DNA from 4 places in the Paenarthrobacter nicotinovorans genome. Region 4 is predicted to be linked to each of the others. Evidence: riboswitches for the same ligand, from Rfam matches in the RefSeq annotation. Region 4 holds a riboswitch; each other region holds the start of a gene.

Region 1 (4,325 bases), 2.0 Mb from region 4:
AACCCTAACTAAGGTGGGATCTCGCGACGGGCGTCATGGAAGGTCGCAAAAGAGCCCATATATTCTGCTGGCGTCACAAAGCTGTCCAAGGACCCGGACACTTCCTAGACTGGCCGCAGCTTCCTTCCCGCAGCTATTCCGCCGACCACACGCGCCACGAACAGGAGAATTCCATGTCCCAAGGATGGTCTTTCGAAACCCGCCAGATCCACGCAGGCCAAGAGCCGGATGCCGCCACGGGCGCGCGTTCCCTGCCGATCTACCAGACAACGTCGTTCGTTTTCCCGAGTGCTGAAAGCGCGGCCAACCGCTTTGCCCTGGCCGAACTGGCTCCGATCTACACCCGGATAGGCAACCCCACGCAGGACGCCGTGGAACAGCGCGTCGCGAGCCTCGAAGGCGGTCTGGGTGCACTGCTGCTCAGTTCGGGCCAGGCAGCCGAGACCTTTGCCATCCTGAACATCGCCGAGGCCGGCGACCACGTCGTCGCGAGCCCCAGCCTCTACGGCGGCACGTACAACCTGCTGGCCCACACGCTGAAGAAGTTCGGCATCTCCGTGACTTTCGTCGAGGACCCGGACAACCTCGAGCAGTGGCGTGCGGCCGTCCAGTCGAACACCAAGCTGTTCTTTGGTGAAGTCGTCTCGAACCCACGCCAGGACGTGCTGGATATCGAAGGCGTCGCCGGTGTCGCGCACGAGGCAGGCGTGCCTCTCATCGTCGACAACACCCTCTCCACGCCGTTCCTCATCCGGCCCATCGAGTGGGGCGCGGACATTGTGGTCCACTCCGCAACCAAGTACCTCGGCGGACACGGTTCGGCGATCGCAGGCGTGATCGTGGACTCGGGCAACTTCGACTTCGGCAAGGACCCGGAGCGGTTCCCCGGCTTCAACACCCCGGACCCCAGTTACAACGGCTTGGTTTACGCCCGCGACCTGGGCAAGGACGGAGCGCTCGGAGCCAACCTTTCCTACATCCTGAAGGCCCGTGTCCAGCTCCTTCGCGACCTCGGCTCGGCCGTGTCGCCGTTCAACGCGTTCCTCATTGCCCAGGGCCTGGAAACCTTGAGCCTGCGGGTGGAGCGCCACGTCGCCAACGCCACCAAGGTGGCCGAGTGGCTGGAAGCGCATGACGACGTCGAATCGGTCGCCTATGCGGGCCTGCCGTCCAGCCCCTGGTACGAGCGGGGCCGCAAGTACGGACCCCAGGGCACGGGAGCCATCGTGGCCTTCAACATCAAGGGTGGCGTAGAGGCCGGCAAGCGCTTCGTGGACGGTTTGGAGCTGCACTCCCACGTCGCCAACATCGGTGACGTCCGCTCCCTGGTCATCCACCCGGCGTCGACCACGCACAGCCAGCTGACGGTCGAGCAGCAGGTAGCCGCCGGCGTCAACCCGGGCCTAGTCCGCTTGTCCGTGGGCATTGAGCACATCGATGACATCATTGCCGACCTCGAAGCCGGCTTCCGCGCGGCCAAGGGCGCCTGAACGGGCAGTCCACGCCTGCAGCTGACGCACCCGGCTGACGGACCCGGGGTGCCGTCCACATCGACGATTATTCGCCGGACGGCACCCCGGAGTGCTCTTTCGTGAATGAAGCTGCCCTTGAACGTCACACTGGTGTCACATTCTTCGCCATAACGGTGGTGTCTTTCCTAGACTCTACGTATTAGGTCATGAGTGCCAGCAGATAGCCCCGGCTTGCTGGCCGGCAACCCTCCTTCCGCGGTGGGGTGCCCCGGGTGAAGACCTGGCCTGTTCGCACGCAAGGCGACGGGCAAGCGCGAAGTTAGGTGTCAAAGGAATGACCATCACTGCTACAGCACTTCCCAAATCCGGAGAAGAAGACGGAACCGTCAAGTACGCGGGCATAGGGCCGCTGGCGCTCGAAGCCGGCGGTCACCTCCCCAACGTCGTGTTGGCGTACGAAACCTGGGGACGACTCAACGCCGACGCGTCCAATGCCGTGCTCATCCAGCATGCGCTGACGGGCAGCACCCACGTTGCCCGCGGAGCCACGGACGAGGAAGGGTGGTGGGAGCAGTTGGTGGGTCCGGGCGCCACCATCGACACCAACAGGTTCTTCGTTGTCTCCATCAATATCGTGGGCGGCTGCTATGGCAGCACCGGCCCGTCCTCCGATGCGCCGGACGGCAAGCCGTGGGGTTCCCGGTTCCCCCTGGTCACTCTTCGCGACAGCACGGTTGCTGAGGCCCGTTTGGCGGACCTCTTGGGGATTGAATCCTGGCACGCGGTCCTGGGCGGCTCGATGGGTGGGGCCAGGGCCCTCGAATGGGCTGTCACGTTCCCGGAGAGGGTCAACCGCTGCGCCGTCATTTCGGTGGGAGCCTACAGCACCGCCGAGCAGATTGCCTTTGCGCAGGCCCAAACCCTGGCCATCCGGCAGGACCCGCACTTCAACAATGGGGACTACTACGGCGGTCCGGCTCCGGAACACGGACTTGCCCTGGCCCGCCGGATTGCGCACATCACGTACCGTTCCGCCCTGGAACTGGATCTCCGCTTCGGCAGGGAAGCCCAACATCAGGAAACGCCGCTCTCCGCAGCAGTCCTGGGGGAGCGTGGTCGCTACCAGGTGGAAAGCTACCTGGACCACCAGGGGACAAAGCTTGTGCGGCGGTTCGATGCCAACAGCTATATCGCCATCACCGAAGCGTTGATGTCCCACGACATCAGGCGGGGACGGGGCACACTGCAGGAAGCACTTTCGCGTGCCACCGCCGAGTTCTTTGTTGCTGCTGTGGACACGGACAGGCTGTACTTCCCGGCCCAGTCCAAGGAACTGGCGGCAGCACTGCCGGGGAATGTTCCGGTCCACACCATCCAGGCGCCGATCGGCCACGATGGCTTCCTCACGGAAATCGGCCAATTGTCGGAGCAGCTTCGCGGGGCGTTCTTCGCCTGACCGTGAGGAGCCTGTTCGTAGAGTTGCCTGTTTGTGGACGTGCCTAGCCGTTCATGATCTCCCCGCGTTGTTTCATGTAGTCCTCCATGGCGATCTGGCCATTGGTGAACTTCGCATCCAGTTCAGCCAGCTTGCGGGCGCGGTAGCCCTGGGGCTCGGAACCGGCAGTGGGAAACGGCGCGGGAGCGGGCTGTCCGGCCCGGTAGGAATCGCTTGGGTAGGAACCGCTTGGGTAGGAGGCGTTCGACGGCGGCGCGACCTGCGGAGCCTCGTCTGCAGGGCGGATGACTGCCGGCCCTGGCGGGTAGCCCGGGTAATTCTGTTGCGGGTAGTCCTGCGGCGGGTAATTTTGTGGTGGGAAACCCTGTTGCGGATAATCCTGACCACGAAAATTCCCGTTCTGCAGGCGGCGGGCCTTGGACCGGTTGTACATGCGGATTCCCATGGGAATCAGCCACGAGCAGACGATGATCCAGAAGATCAGATTGTTCACAGTGCAGGCCTCCTAGGTCTTAACCCCAGCTTAGCCCTGTGCCCATCACAGCAGCTTGGCCTCCATGCCCAGGAAAATCCCGTAGCGTTCCGCTTCGGCTTCCAGGGCCATCTGCTCTTCCTTGGTTGTCGGCTTGTCCATCCGGACTTCGAGCCCGCACATGCCCCCTGCGAAGCTGTGCCGCCACCATCCGGCCAGCCTGCCGTCCACGAGGACTACATGCATGGGGCCGTTGTCCTCAGGCAAGTACGGTGCGGTGCCGCCCAGGTAGTGGCGGGATTGCGAGTACCCCATCACGTATTCGTCGAAGCATTGGATGAGGTCGACGCGGGGGAGCACGGAACCGGCCGCTGGACCGGCAGGAGCCTCCAGGGCTTCTACGTCAGCCGAGGCGCCGTAAAAGTCCAGGTCATCGAAGGAGACCCGGGCCAACGTTCCCGGTGATAATTCCGCGGCGACGTTGAGTCCCAACGTGACGTCTTTCATGGTCAGCCCGGACCACGCCGAACAGTCCTTCACGGTAGCCGGTCCGCGACTGCTGAAATACCGCAGGGCCATCTGCCCCAGGGCGTGTTCCCGGTCCGCTCCGCTGAGCGGCCCGGAAAAAGGAGCGGTGACGCGTTCGGAGAACAAAGCGTAGGTCTGCTTCAGGGCTCCTCCAGCCGAACGAACCGGAGCGCCGCTCACCAGAATGCCGCTGATTTCGGCGTGCATGAGGTGGTAGATGAAACCCAGCCCCTTGCCGGGAAAGCCGGCCTGGCCCAGAACATCAGCCAACTCCTCGCGGGTCTTGTGGGCACCATCCGCCACGGCTGCTGCAAGAATCCTCCCACTGTGGGCGGCAGTTTCCCCGTCCACCCCGGTCCGCTTGTACATGCCCTTGTTGCCTTGATGCAGCCGGTCA
Region 2 (4,325 bases), 1.1 Mb from region 4:
AGGATCCCACTGAACTGCTGGCCAACTACGTCAGCCTGGATTTCCCGGTGATTATCAGCCGGACAGCCGATTCTGAAGCGGGCGGCATTGATGCCCGATCCGATGATGGGCTGTCGGCCCGTTTGGACAGGGATGCTGTTTCCCGGCTCCGCGCACACCTCGGTGGCAAAGTGACCGTCATGCTGGGCCACTCCGGTGTGGGCAAGTCCACCATGGTCAACGCGTTGACGGGCGCCGAGCGGGCCACCGGCGGCGTGAATGCCGTCACCGGACGTGGCCGGCACACTTCGTCCTCGGCATTGGCGCTGAAGCTCGCGGATGCCCCCTCGGGCAGCTGGATCATTGACACCCCCGGTATCCGATCCTTCGGCTTGGCCCACGTGGATCCGGACCGGATCCTGCATTCCTTCCCGGACCTCGAACCCGGCACCGAAGCATGCGAGCGGGGATGCAAGCACGACGCTACGGCAGTGAACTGCGGGCTGGACGCCTGGGTCAATGAAGGACATGCGGGCCCTTCAGGGGTGGCGCGCCTGGCTTCACTGCGTCGCCTGCTGGGCGCGGACCCGCGCCTGGAGGCCAAAGAAGCGAAAGAGCTCGGCACGGTTACTTGATGACACTGGAAAACTGAAGGTGCAGCGTTAACGTCCCCACCGCTGCCAGTATTTCAGGATAGTTTGGTGCCATGACCCAACCCGCTTCCACCTACAACGACGACCTGCGCCTGGCCCATGTCCTCGCCGATTCCGTCGACGCCCAAACCATGGATCGCTTCAAGGCCCTGGACCTGCAGATCGAAACCAAGCCGGACCTTACCCCTGTCACCGATGCCGACAAGGCTGCGGAGGAGGCTATCCGCGGTCAGTTGTCGCGCTCGCGTCCACGTGATGCAGTCCTGGGGGAAGAGTTCGGCAGCAGTGGCCACGGATCGCGGCGCTGGATCATCGATCCCATCGACGGAACAAAGAACTTTGTCCGCGGCGTTCCAGTATGGGCAACGCTGATCGCGCTCGTTGATGAAGGCGAGCCCGTCGTTGGTGTGGTCAGCGCTCCGGCGTTGGGCAAACGCTGGTGGGCAGCCAAGGACATGGGCGCCTACATGGGTCGGTCCCTCGCTTCAGCAACCCGCCTCAAGGTGTCCAACGTTTCACGCCTGGCCGACGCTTCCATGTCCTACTCCAGCCTGTCCGGCTGGAAGGAGCGGGGCAATCTGGACGAATTCATGGACCTCACGGAGGACGTCTGGCGCACACGTGCCTACGGTGACTTCTGGTCCTACTGCCTCGTGGCCGAGGGCGCGGTGGACATCGCCTGCGAACCGGAGCTGAACCTCTACGACATGGCGGCGCTCGTCCCCATCGTGACGGAGGCAGGCGGGCGCTTCACTTCCCTGGAAGGCGAAGACGGACCGTTCGGCGGCAACGCCCTGGCCACCAACTCCATCCTGCATTCGGAAGTCCTGAAGCGGCTGAACCCCGGACTGGACGACCTCCTGCAGTCCCAAGCCTGAGGCCGGCACTACTCCGGATTGCCGAATTTTCGACGGCGGACGCCCGCTTTTGTGCGCGTCCGCCGTTTTTTGTTCGCGGAAACTGGGATTTGGCATCCGCGTAACAAAGCGCTTAACAAAACCCCACGGCTTTGGATCGTCCCCCGGACGTGCCTTAGCCTTTTTTACAGGTCACGAGTGCCAGCGCTAAACCCCGGTTTGCTGGCCGGCAACCCTCCATTCGCGGTGGGGTGCCCCGGGTGACGACCCGGCCGGTCCGGAACGGATGCGGCAAGCGCGGATCCCCCTGTGGGGGTCCCTCTTGAGTGAGGTCCCATGAGCACAGTCACGTTCAACGCAAACACCATCCCTTCCTTTGTTGACGAAGCCGCCCTCGAATCGGCAGCTGCGCGTCCCCTCGCCGCCGTCACGGGCGCGGAGCTTCAGGCGCCTCTGATCCAAGGTGGCCACGTCCGCTATGCCAACCTCGACTACGGCGCGTCAGCCCCTGCGCTGACGATTGTTTCCGCCTACCTCAACGAGGTCCTCCCGTACTACGCCAGCGTTCACCGCGGAGCAGGCTTCGCCTCGCAGATCAGCACCTCCGTCTACGAGAATTCCCGGAACATCGTCCGTGACTTCGTTGGCGGACGTGCAGACGATTCGGTGATCTTTACCCGGAACACCACGGACTCCTTGAACCTGCTGGCCGGCTGCCTCCCGCAGGTTGACGGCGGGTTTGCCGGCGAGGTCCTGTACTTGGACATTGAGCACCACGCAAACCTGCTGCCGTGGCAGGGCGTGCCGCACCGCAGCGTGGTTGCGGCGCCGACCCTGGCCGGAACGCTGGACAAGATCGAAGCCGAACTGGCCCTGGGCGGCGTCAGCCTGCTCGCCGTCACGGGCGCCTCGAACGTCACCGGAGAGATCCTGCCGATCGCCCGGCTTGCCGCGCTGGCCCACGAGTACGGCGCAAGGATCGTGGTGGATGCAGCCCAGCTCGCTCCGCACCGCCGCGTCAACATCGCAGAGGCTGACGTCGACTACATCGTCTTCTCAGGACACAAGCTCTATGCGCCGTTCGGCGCAGGAGTGGTAGTGGGCCGCCCGGACTGGCTCGACGCCGGGATCCCGCACCTGGCAGGCGGCGGCGCTGTCCGCGAAGCGCGCTTGGACTCGGTCAGCTGGGCCACGGGTCCGGCGCGGCACGAGGGCGGTTCCCCCAACGTCCTGGGCGCCGCGACGCTCGCCCGCGCCACGCAGGTACTCGCCGGCCTCGACCAGGACGCCTGGCACGCACACGAAGCGGGCATCCGCAGCTACCTGGTTGAGGGCCTGGAAGCCATCGACGGCGTAACAGTCCACCGGATCTTCAGCGATTCCGAGGACACCATCGGCGTGGTCAACTTCTCCGTAGAAGGATTCGACGCCGGACTGGTCGCCGCTTATCTGGCGGCCGAACACGGAGTGGGCCTCCGCGACGGACGTTTCTGCGCGCACCCGTTGCTCAAGCGGCTGGGACTGCCATCGGGTTCCCTGCGCGCAAGCTTCGGCGTCGGCTCCCGGTTGGAGGACGCCACCAGGCTGCTGGCAGGCATCGAGGAACTCAAGCGCAACGGCCTGGGCTGGGACTATGTGGTGGACGAGGGCCGCTGGGTACCGGCCAACGACCACCGCAGCTACCCCGAGTGGGCGCCCAACACCCCGGGCACAGCCGGTGCCGCTCCCTGCACGGTCGACTAGAGGGTAAATTCGTAGGGTACCTCTAACGGCCCTGTGAAGGAGTTTGCGTGTCCCTGCGCTCAGCGAACGGCGCTCCAGTCACTCCCGGTCCCGCCGGTCCCCGCGGACCCAAACTCCATGCCTCCCGGCGCCATGAACTTGGCCAAAGCTTCCAGGATGGCGGAGAGCACTACGATCGCGTGCGGCCGGGCTATCCTGTGGACTCCGTTGACTGGCTCCTACCTGAAGGGGCATCGACTGCTGCGGACCTCGGCGCAGGAACGGGCAAGTTCACCTCTCTCCTGGCCGGACGCGGACTTGAGGTGGCCGCCGTCGACCCTTCCACCGATATGTTGGCGCAACTGCGAAAGGCCTACCCCGATGTTCACGCGACGGAGGGGACGGCCGAGGCAACCGGACTGGCGGACTCAGCATTCGACGTCGTCAGCGTTGCCCAGGCCTGGCACTGGTGCGAGCCCCTTGCCGCGAGCACGGAGATCGCCCGTATCCTGCGCCCCGCGGGGGTTCTGGGGCTGATCTGGAACCAGTTGGACACCTCAATTCCCTGGGTCCACAGGCTCTCGCGCATCATGCATGCAGGCGACGTCCACAAGCCGGGATTCCGGCCGGTTATCGGCCCGGAGTTTCACGGACTGGAACGCCACCTCACCAGGTGGGAGGACCCGCTCTCGCCCGAGGACATCATGGAGTTGACCAAGTCGCGCAGTTACTACCTGCGCGCCAACGAAGCGACGCGGGCCAAAGTCATGGACAACCTCCAGTGGTACCTCTACGAACACCTTGGCCACGCGCCGGGAGACACCGTGCCGCTGCCCTACCTGACGCAGACCTGGCGTGCATACAAAGTCCACGATGCCACACCACGGTAGGCTAGGGGTGTGAAGACCAGTACGCCCTCCTCCTCGATCGAGGACTACGTCAAGGTCATCTACTCCTATACGGAGTGGCAGGACAAGCCGATCACGTCCTCACAGCTTGCCCTGCGGCTCGGGGTCGCCAATTCCTCGGTGTCGGAAATGGTGCGAAAGCTCAAGGACCAAGGCCTCGTTGACCATCAGCCCTACAGCGCCATCCGTTTGACCTCCGAAGGCAT
Region 3 (4,325 bases), 1.5 Mb from region 4:
GGAGTATCGTCGAAAACCCCAACCTCCGTGCATCAGCTCCAAGGACCGTTCATGGAATCTTCGGCTATTAATATCGCAATCGTGGTGGTGTACCTGCTCGCCATGCTGGCCTTCGGCTGGTGGGGCAAGTCCCGCACAAAGAACAACAGCGACTTCCTGGTGGCCGGCCGCCGCCTGGGACCCTTCCTCTACACAGGCACCATGGCCGCCGTGGTCCTCGGTGGCGCATCCACCGTGGGCGGCGTGGGCCTCGGCTACAAGTTCGGCATCTCCGGCATGTGGCTCGTGGTGGCCATCGGCTCCGGCGTGCTGCTCCTTAGCCTCCTGTTCGCCGGCACCATCCAGCGGTTGAAGATCTACACGGTCTCCCAAATGCTGAGCCTGCGATACGGCAGCAAAGCCACCCAGACATCCGGAATCGTGATGTTGGCCTACACCCTCATGCTCTGCGCCACGTCCACCGGCGCCTACGCCACCATCTTCGTGGTGCTCTTCGACTGGGAACGCTGGTTGGCAATCGCCGTCGGCGGCGCCATCGTGCTGGTCTACTCAACCATCGGCGGCATGTGGTCCATCACCTTGGCAGACCAGGTGCAGTTCCTCATCAAGACCGTAGGCATTTTCTTCCTGATGCTGCCGTTCGTCCTGAACGCAGCCGGCGGAATGGACGGCATCCGTGAGCGCCTTGACGCCAGCTTCTTCCAGATCGACGGCATCGGCGTCCAGACCATCATCACTTACTTCGTGGTCTACACCCTCGGCCTCCTGATCGGCCAGGACATCTGGCAGCGCGTTTTCACCGCCAAGACCGCCACCGTTGCACGCTGGGGCGGAGCTACCGCCGGTGTTTACTGCATCCTCTACGGCATCGCCGGCGCACTGATCGGCCTGGCTGCCCGCGTCGCCCTCCCGGACATCGATGTCGCCAACCTCGGCAAGGACGTTGTCTACGCAGAGGTGGCAACCCACATCCTGCCCGTCGGCATCGGCGGACTGGTGATGGCCGCGGCTGTGGCTGCGATGATGTCCACCGCTTCGGGCGCCCTGATCGCCGCCGCTACGGTGGCCCGCGCAGACGTTGTCCCGTTCGTGGCCAGCTGGTTCGGCAAGACGATCAACACCGACGACACGGAAAACCCCGAGCACGACGTCAAGGCTAACCGCTACTGGGTCCTGGGCCTGGGCATCGTTGCCGTCCTGATTTCCATGGCAGCTCAGGACGTCGTTGTTGCCCTGACCATCGCCTACGACATCCTGGTAGGCGGACTCCTGGTCGCCATTCTCGGCGGCTTGGTCTGGAAGCGCGGAACGGGCATCGCGGCTGCATGGTCCATGGCAGTCGGCTCAGTTCTGACACTGGCCCTGCTCATCATGTACGCGGTTGGTGTCATCCCGAGCGAAGACGGCGTCTACGCCAACGAGCCCATCTACTGGGGCCTCGGTGCTTCCCTGGTGGTTTACGTCGTGGTCTCCCTGCTGACTCCGCCCACGGACGCAGCCGTCCGCGAGGCCTGGGACAAGCGCGTAGCCGGCGCCATCTCCGAGGAACTGCCGCCGGAAGTCCACCCGGTGGGCAGCAGCAAGTAACCAGGCAATACCCGACGGCGGTGCCGCCCCCTTCACGGGGGCAGCACCGCCGTCGTTTTGTTCCCGGCAAAAGGGCCTTCATAACCGCAGGTGCGGTACTGTTGTCCCAGCTTCAAGAGATGTGGCGCCAAGCTCCGACTGGCCATGCACCAACCCCATGTTCACGGGTGGTTCGGATGAGGAAGCGGCCCGTCCCGGACCTGAGACAACCGAGCGGGCAAGAGCACTCTCCACAGGAGCAGCACCTTGCCGTATCAGAGCGATACCAGCCACGCCCACAGCACCACCGGCCAAACCGAAGCCCGGACCGTCACGGTGATCCCCGCCGTCGACCTTTACCTGGGCACGGTCACCATAGTGGCCAGGAACGAAACCCTGTTCTTCCGGCATCCCCATCCGCAGCAGATCGCCAAAGCGCTGGCCCAGGCCGTCCGGCCCTCAACGTGGTGCGAGGCGTCCCGGACCCTGACGGTTACTGTGGCCGCGACAGGAAAACGGGATGGCCAGCCGCGCCTGTTCGCCCTCGGCAGCCGGGACGAGGACTAGATTTCCTCTTCCTCCCCACGGAATTCCTCGGTCTCATCGATCGGCACCACCCGTTCATCGTCCTCGGGGGCGTCCACTTCCTCAACCCAGGGCTCGTCCACTTCCTGGTCTTCGGCGTAGTCGTAGGCCGGGTCCGACTCGATGGTGGTGCGTTCCGGGTACTTGGCGTGTGATTCGGTGGTGTCCATGGTGCAACCTCCGTCCCGTGGGCCTGTAAGAGCCCGCTAACCGAGTGCGGGGAGGCTCCCCGCCCCTGTCCTTCCATCTGAGCACCGGCCAAAGCGAGGGTCAAGCAGAGCCGGAAATTACGGTACACCGAACATTCCAGCTAAGGAATACCAGCCAAAAAACCCTGCAAATAAGCGGTAGTGTGGGGCGTGCAATGGGGCCGCAACTACCCCACCCAGCACAGGAGATAAAGTGCAGATGCACCAGGAATCCCACAGTTCGTCGAGCCCCGCTCCGGACCCCGCCATCGAACCCGCAGCCCTCCACCACACCGCAGACCCGGCAGCACCCACTGCGTCGGACATCAGGCGTTGGCGGCAGTACCTTGCCGATGAACGCGCCGAGGCTGCGGTCTACCGCGAACTCGCCCAGCGCCGCGACGGCGAGGAACGGCAGATCCTGCTGGCTCTGGCCGAAGCCGAAGGGCGGCATGAAGCGCACTGGCTCAAACTCCTGGGTGAGCACGCAGGCATGCCCAAGGCAGCTTCCGCCCGCAGCCAGTTCCTGGGGTTCCTGGCCCGCAACTTCGGTTCGGTCTTCGTCCTGGCCCTGGCGCAACGTGCAGAGGGCCGCTCCCCCTACGGAACCGAGCCGGCCGCCACCCCCGCGATGGTGGCCGATGAACAAATCCACGAGGAAGTAGTCCGGGGCCTGGCGACCCGTGGACGCAACCGGCTCTCGGGTACCTTCCGCGCAGCAGTTTTCGGCGCCAACGACGGTTTGGTGAGCAACCTGTCGCTGGTCATGGGCATGGCCGCGACGGGTGTACCGAGTTCCGTGGTCCTCATGAGCGGCGTTGCAGGGCTCCTGGCCGGCGCACTGTCCATGGGTGCCGGCGAATACGTCTCCGTCCGCTCGCAACGCGAACTGCTCAACGCCACCCTCCCCACCCAGGCCACCCTCACCGCAGCCCCGTCGCTGGACATCGACCACAACGAGCTGGTCCTGGTTTACCTGGCACGCGGCATGACCCGCGAAGCCGCCGAGCACCGGGCAGCCGAGCGCATGGGATTGTTCAGCTGCGACTGCGATCCCAGCCTCTCCCTGCAGCCCGAGAAACCGGTGGCCGATGAGCATGAATCGGTGGGTTCGGCGTGGGGCGCGGCGCTGTCCAGTTTCTGCTTCTTCGCCTCGGGAGCCATCGTTCCGATCCTGCCCTTCCTTTTCGGGATGACGGGTATGGCCGCGCTCCTGGTGGCCGGAGTCCTGGTGGGCATCGCGCTGCTGGCGACAGGCGCCGTCGTGGGTTTGCTGTCCGGTACGTCGCCGCTCAGCCGCGGCCTGCGGCAACTGGCCATCGGGCTGGGAGCAGCTGCTGCCACCTACGGTCTCGGTTTGCTGTTCGGCGCGGCGATCGTCTGAGTTTGGACTGCTCCCCCGGCAGACCGTAATGTTGGTTCGTCCTCCGCGCTGCCCCGCGTGACCAAGGGCCTGAGGAATGGAGAACCGTGGACTGGGAGCGGGAAGCTACGCACGTGCCGAAGCACCGGCGATCGGGAACAACCCAGCGCGTTCTGCTCGGCCTGCTGATGGCATTCATCGCGGCGACGGTCGCTGTGCTGGTGTCCTGGTTCCTGAATGGCGACCCCCGCATCACGGCACTGTTCCCGGGCGTCAGCGTCCCGGGCGGCCCGCAAACCGGGAAGATACAGCCCACCTCGGCCCGCATTCCGGACGCGCCACCGCCGGGACTTGAGGAAGCTGACGCCCCGCTGGCCTCGCCGACGGCACCGGGCACCACCAATGATTCATACAAGTTCCTGGCCATGAACGACGACGGCACCCCGGTGGGCTATTCCCCTTGCCGGCCGCTGCACTACGTGGTGAACAACGCCTCCGCTCCCGAGGGAACCGACCCCCTCCTGGCGACGGCCATTGCCAATATCTCTGCAGCCTCGGGCATCCAGTTCGTCAACGACGGAACAACCGACGAACAACCCGCGGACCGGCGCGAGCCCTACCAA
Region 4 (4,325 bases):
TCCTCCACAGCAGTGTCCCGGCCTGACCCTAGAAGGGTATTCAGGCCGTAGACCCGTTGACCGGAGGCGGCCGCCTCCTCCACGATCTCCCTTCCCCGTCCGATCAAATTCAACGCTTCTTGGTTGAGTTCCACGTGAAACGTCGGATCCGCAGCCGCTTCCGCCACAGCCAACGCGGAGATGGGGCCCGTCCCGATGGTGAAAATGCCCATTAGAAATCCAGCAGGTTTTGGCGGAATCCGCCGTTGCCGTAACTCTTCCTCAACAGGCCGCGGCGGCGGAGTTCCGGGGTCAGCTTGTCCAGCACACCGTGCACGGTCACCGGATCAACGAAGCCGGAGAACAGGAAGCCGTCGCCCCCTACCGCCGCGCCGGTCTCCTCCAGATAATCCGCAATTTCTCCCACCGTGCCGATGATCGAATCCCCGGCACCACCGCTGCGTGCCTGCAGGATTTCACGCAGAGTGGACCCGGGAGGGGCAGCCTTGGCGAAGTGCTCCAAGGTGCCCTGGTTGCTGTTGGTGCTCAACTCCGGAAGCGGGGCATCGAGGTCGAACTTTTTGAAGTCGATCACGGATAGGTAGGAGATGGAGTTGAGCTGGCTGTCGATGTCACGCTGCGTCAATTCCCGGCGCTGCGCCCGTAGCTCCTCGGCCTCGGCTGTGGAACCCACCACGGTGGGCTTCAGTACGAAAAGCACCTTCACGTCGTCGGGATTCCGGCCGGCTTTCGCCGCCTCGGCCCGGATCGAATCCCGGTAGGCCTTCATGCCGTCAACGCCGCGGGCGAGCGCAATTGCCACATCCGCGTGACCGCCGGCAAACGCTTTGCCCCGCGGAGAGGCGCCCGCTTGGACAAGCACGGGTTCCTCGGGCAACGGTGCCGTGTTCAGCGGCCCACGGACCTTGAAGAAGTCCCCGTCGTGGTTGATCGGATGCACTTTGGTATGGTCCGCAAACACCCCAGCTGAAACGTCCTCAAGTACAGCGTCGGCCTCCCAGCTTCGCCAAAGCCGCCTGACGACGTCGACGAATTCCTCCGCTTTTTCGTACCGGAGGTCGTGTTCGATCTGCTGGTCCAAGCCGTAGTTCTGCGCGGCGAGATCGCTGCCCGAGGTGACCACATTCCATCCGAGCTGCCCCTCGGAGAAGTGCTGCAGGGTAGCGAGGAGCCGGGCCGCGGTGAAGGGCGGGTAGAAGGAAGCGCTGACCGTGGGAACGATCCCCAGGTGCTCCGTGGCGGAAAGCAAGTACGGGACCAACGCCAAAGGATCGTGTTTCGGCGCAAAGGAAGCATGGGCCAGCGAAACCTCGGCAGTACCGCCATAGGTGTCCGGGACGGTCAGGGAATCCTCGATGATGAACAGGTCCAGCCCGGACAGCTCGAACGCGCGCACGGCCTCCTGGTACAGGGCGGGCTTCTTCCAGTCGTAACCCAGGCTGTAGCCCGGAGTGCCCCAGCCCTGCACCCCGAAACCGTGCCCCACAAACCAACCAAAATGCAGCATGGGCTTGAGTGTAGAACTGCTCTGTCCGTTCACCGCGACCTGATTTCATACGAAGTTACAGGGGGTCGTACTGCGTCAATTATGCTCCCGGGACGTCTTAATTGGACCCGTACTCCAGTACCGCCCGGTTACGCAACATGACGACGGCCGCCGTGCGGGCCGTCGTCGTGAATGCTACGTTTTTCTTGAGTAATGAGAACCAGCGCAAAGCCCTGACTTGCTGGTCGGCAACCCTCTCTCCGGCGGGGTGCCTCAGGTGACTACTCGGCGTATCGACAACTCGAACTGCAAGCGTGACTGAGGAGCACCAGCAATGCCTGAACCCACTGAAGAAAAACTCTCTTACCGCCTGATAACAGGCCCGGATACCCGCGACTTTTGTGAGCGGATCACCAACGCCCTGGCGGATGGGTACGTACTGCACGGCAGCCCCGCCGCCACGTTCAACGGAACCGACGTGATCGTCGCGCAGGCCGTCGTCCTGCCCGCCGCTATTGCCAGCGCCGATGCCGCAGTCGCCAACGCCGTTGATGAACTGGATACCGACGACGAAGAAGCATTCGAGGGCCACGCATGAGCTACGCAGGTGACCTGACCCCGCAGGACGCGTGGGCCAAGCTTGAACAGGGCGCCATCCTGGTGGACGTCCGCACCGAGGGCGAATGGGCCCACATCGGAATCCCCGACACGAAAGCCACCGAGAACGATCCCCTGTTCATCCAGTGGAACCTCGCCGGCGGCATCCCGAACTCCCGCTTCATCGAGGACCTGCAACAACAAGCGCCCGAGGACGACGGCGTGGAGCTCGTCTTCATCTGCCGCTCCGGCCAGCGCTCCATCGCCGCCGCCATCGCCGCCACGCAGGCAGGCTTCACCGCCTACAACGTCCTTGAAGGCTTTGAGGGCGAACCCGACCGTTACGGCGAACGCACCGTCAATGGTTGGAAGAACCGTGGCCTGCCAACGAATCTGGGGACCGAGTAAGTGACTTTCAATCCTGACGCCGCCGGCTGGAGCCCCGACACCCAGGCCGTTCGCGGTGGACTTGACCGTACCAACTTCCAGGAAACGGCCGAACCCGTCTTCCTGAACTCCGGCTTCGTTTACGAATCCGCCGCCGCGGCAGAACGCGCCTTCACCGGCGAGGACGAACGCTTCGTCTACTCCCGCTACGGCAACCCGTCCGTGGCCACCTTCCAGGAGCGGCTGCGCCTCCTCGAAGGTACCGAGGCTTGCTTCGCGACGGCGTCCGGCATGTCCGCCGTGTTCACCGCACTGGGTGCCCTGCTGGCTGCCGGTGACCGCGTGGTTGCTGCCCGTTCCCTCTTCGGCTCCTGCTTCGTGATCCTCAACGAGATCCTTCCGCGCTGGGGCGTGGAGACCGTGTTTGTGGACGGACCGGACCTTGACCAGTGGCGTGAGGCTCTCTCCGAGCCGACCACCGCCGTCTTCTTCGAATCGCCGTCCAACCCGATGCAGGAAATCGTGGACATCCAGGCTGTCAGCGAACTGGCGCATGCCGCTGGGGCGACTGTCGTCGTCGACAACGTCTTTGCCACTCCCCTGCTGCAGCGCTGTGGCGAGCTGGGCGCCGACGTGATTGTGTACTCAGGCACCAAGCACATCGACGGCCAGGGACGCGTCCTCGGTGGCGCGATCCTGGGCACCAAGGAGTTCATCGATGGACCGGTGAAGCAGCTCATGCGCCACACGGGGCCATCGCTTTCGGCTTTCAACGCCTGGGTGTTGACCAAGGGCCTGGAAACCATCGGGCTCCGAGTCAACCACAGCTCGGCATCGGCCCTGAAGATCGCGGAATGGTTGGAGCAGCAACCCGCCATCAGCTGGGTCAAGTACCCCTTGCTGAAGTCGCACCCGCAGTACGAGCTCGCCGCGAAGCAGATGAAAGCCGGCGGCACAGTGCTCACGTTCGAGCTCTCGCCGTCCACTGGCCGCTCCGCGAAAGAAGCCGCGTTCGCGCTGCTTGATGGATTGCGTGTCATCGACATCTCCAACAACCTTGGTGACTCCAAGTCGCTGATCACCCACCCTGCCACCACCACCCACCGGGCCATGGGTCCGGAGGGCCGGGCGGCGATCGGGCTGTCCGATGGCGTGGTGCGCTTGTCGGTGGGGCTGGAGGACGTGGACGATCTCATCCTGGATCTGGAGAAGGCCCTCAAACAGGTCTAACCTTGCTGGCATGAGGCATCCATACCGCCGGGCGGGGGCTGTCATCGTTGCGGGATCGGTGGTGTGGTTGGCCGGGATTTCACCGGGATCCCGCGTGTACCTCATGCACGACCCCGCGGAGCGCCTGCGTTTGCTGCTTGCCAGCGAGCGCGGATGGGTGTTCGGCCACCACGCGGCCGCTGCAGGAACCGTCGCAGTCCCGGTGGGCTTCATGGCGTTCTCGAAAGCACAACCGGCAGGGACCTCCAAAGCGTGGGCGTCCGCGGCAGCAACAGCGCTGCTCGCGGGCGCACCATTCTTCGTCTACAGCTTGTCGCGGCGGGCCTCGGACCTTGAGCGTTTCGCTTATTTTCGGGGATCCAATGCACCGTTCCTCGCCTACTCATGGCTGCATGTGCTGGGCTTGGCTGCCATGGGCGGCAGCCTGCTGAAGTCCCCCGCCAAACGATGGGCGGGGATGACGGCAGCAGGGATGGCCGTGGTTTCCGGGACCGTCCTGGCGACCACCAAGGACATCCCGCCCCTGGTTTTCTACCTCACCGAAGGAGCCGTCGGAGCGTACCTGATGGCGTGGCCGGAACCCGGGGACATCGGGGATAGCGAGAACATCGGAGACATCGAGGGC

What was found. A riboswitch is a leader RNA that binds a small molecule or an ion and turns the genes downstream of it on or off. The one in region 4 is predicted to bind S-adenosylmethionine.
Region 1: another riboswitch for S-adenosylmethionine. It lies ahead of metX (homoserine O-acetyltransferase MetX); the one in region 4 lies ahead of JMY29_RS17640 (DUF1737 domain-containing protein).
Region 2: another riboswitch for S-adenosylmethionine. It lies ahead of JMY29_RS12650 (aminotransferase class V-fold PLP-dependent enzyme); the one in region 4 lies ahead of JMY29_RS17640 (DUF1737 domain-containing protein).
Region 3: another riboswitch for S-adenosylmethionine. It lies ahead of JMY29_RS04955 (hypothetical protein); the one in region 4 lies ahead of JMY29_RS17640 (DUF1737 domain-containing protein).

The regions. Positions count from the first base shown of each region.
Region 1 covers NZ_CP089293.1:1,486,401-1,490,725, forward strand. Annotated here, with positions in the region: gene JMY29_RS06910 (bifunctional o-acetylhomoserine/o-acetylserine sulfhydrylase) at 174-1,490, shown strand; SAM riboswitch class IV at 1,675-1,792, shown strand; gene metX (homoserine O-acetyltransferase MetX) at 1,807-2,928, shown strand; gene JMY29_RS06920 (hypothetical protein) at 2,972-3,421, opposite strand; gene JMY29_RS06925 (winged helix DNA-binding domain-containing protein) at 3,467-4,325, opposite strand, start outside.
Region 2 covers NZ_CP089293.1:2,711,343-2,715,667, forward strand. Annotated here, with positions in the region: gene rsgA (ribosome small subunit-dependent GTPase A) at 1-614, shown strand, start outside; gene hisN (histidinol-phosphatase) at 686-1,510, shown strand; SAM riboswitch class IV at 1,680-1,793, shown strand; gene JMY29_RS12650 (aminotransferase class V-fold PLP-dependent enzyme) at 1,826-3,232, shown strand; gene JMY29_RS12655 (class I SAM-dependent methyltransferase) at 3,280-4,101, shown strand; gene JMY29_RS12660 (metal-dependent transcriptional regulator) at 4,111-4,325, shown strand, end outside.
Region 3 covers NZ_CP089293.1:1,030,220-1,034,544, reverse strand. Annotated here, with positions in the region: gene JMY29_RS04960 (sodium:solute symporter) at 52-1,587, shown strand; SAM riboswitch class IV at 1,698-1,817, shown strand; gene JMY29_RS04955 (hypothetical protein) at 1,834-2,133, shown strand; gene JMY29_RS04950 (hypothetical protein) at 2,130-2,321, opposite strand; gene JMY29_RS04945 (VIT1/CCC1 transporter family protein) at 2,560-3,723, shown strand; gene JMY29_RS04940 (matrixin family metalloprotease) at 3,810-4,325, shown strand, end outside.
Region 4 covers NZ_CP089293.1:3,797,792-3,802,116, forward strand. Annotated here, with positions in the region: gene JMY29_RS17630 (aromatic amino acid ammonia-lyase) at 1-212, opposite strand, end outside; gene JMY29_RS17635 (NtaA/DmoA family FMN-dependent monooxygenase) at 212-1,540, opposite strand; SAM riboswitch class IV at 1,696-1,807, shown strand; gene JMY29_RS17640 (DUF1737 domain-containing protein) at 1,821-2,084, shown strand; gene JMY29_RS17645 (rhodanese-like domain-containing protein) at 2,081-2,491, shown strand; gene JMY29_RS17650 (O-succinylhomoserine sulfhydrylase) at 2,492-3,700, shown strand; gene JMY29_RS17655 (hypothetical protein) at 3,711-4,325, shown strand, end outside; gene JMY29_RS17660 (glutamate--cysteine ligase 2) at 4,325-4,325, opposite strand, start outside.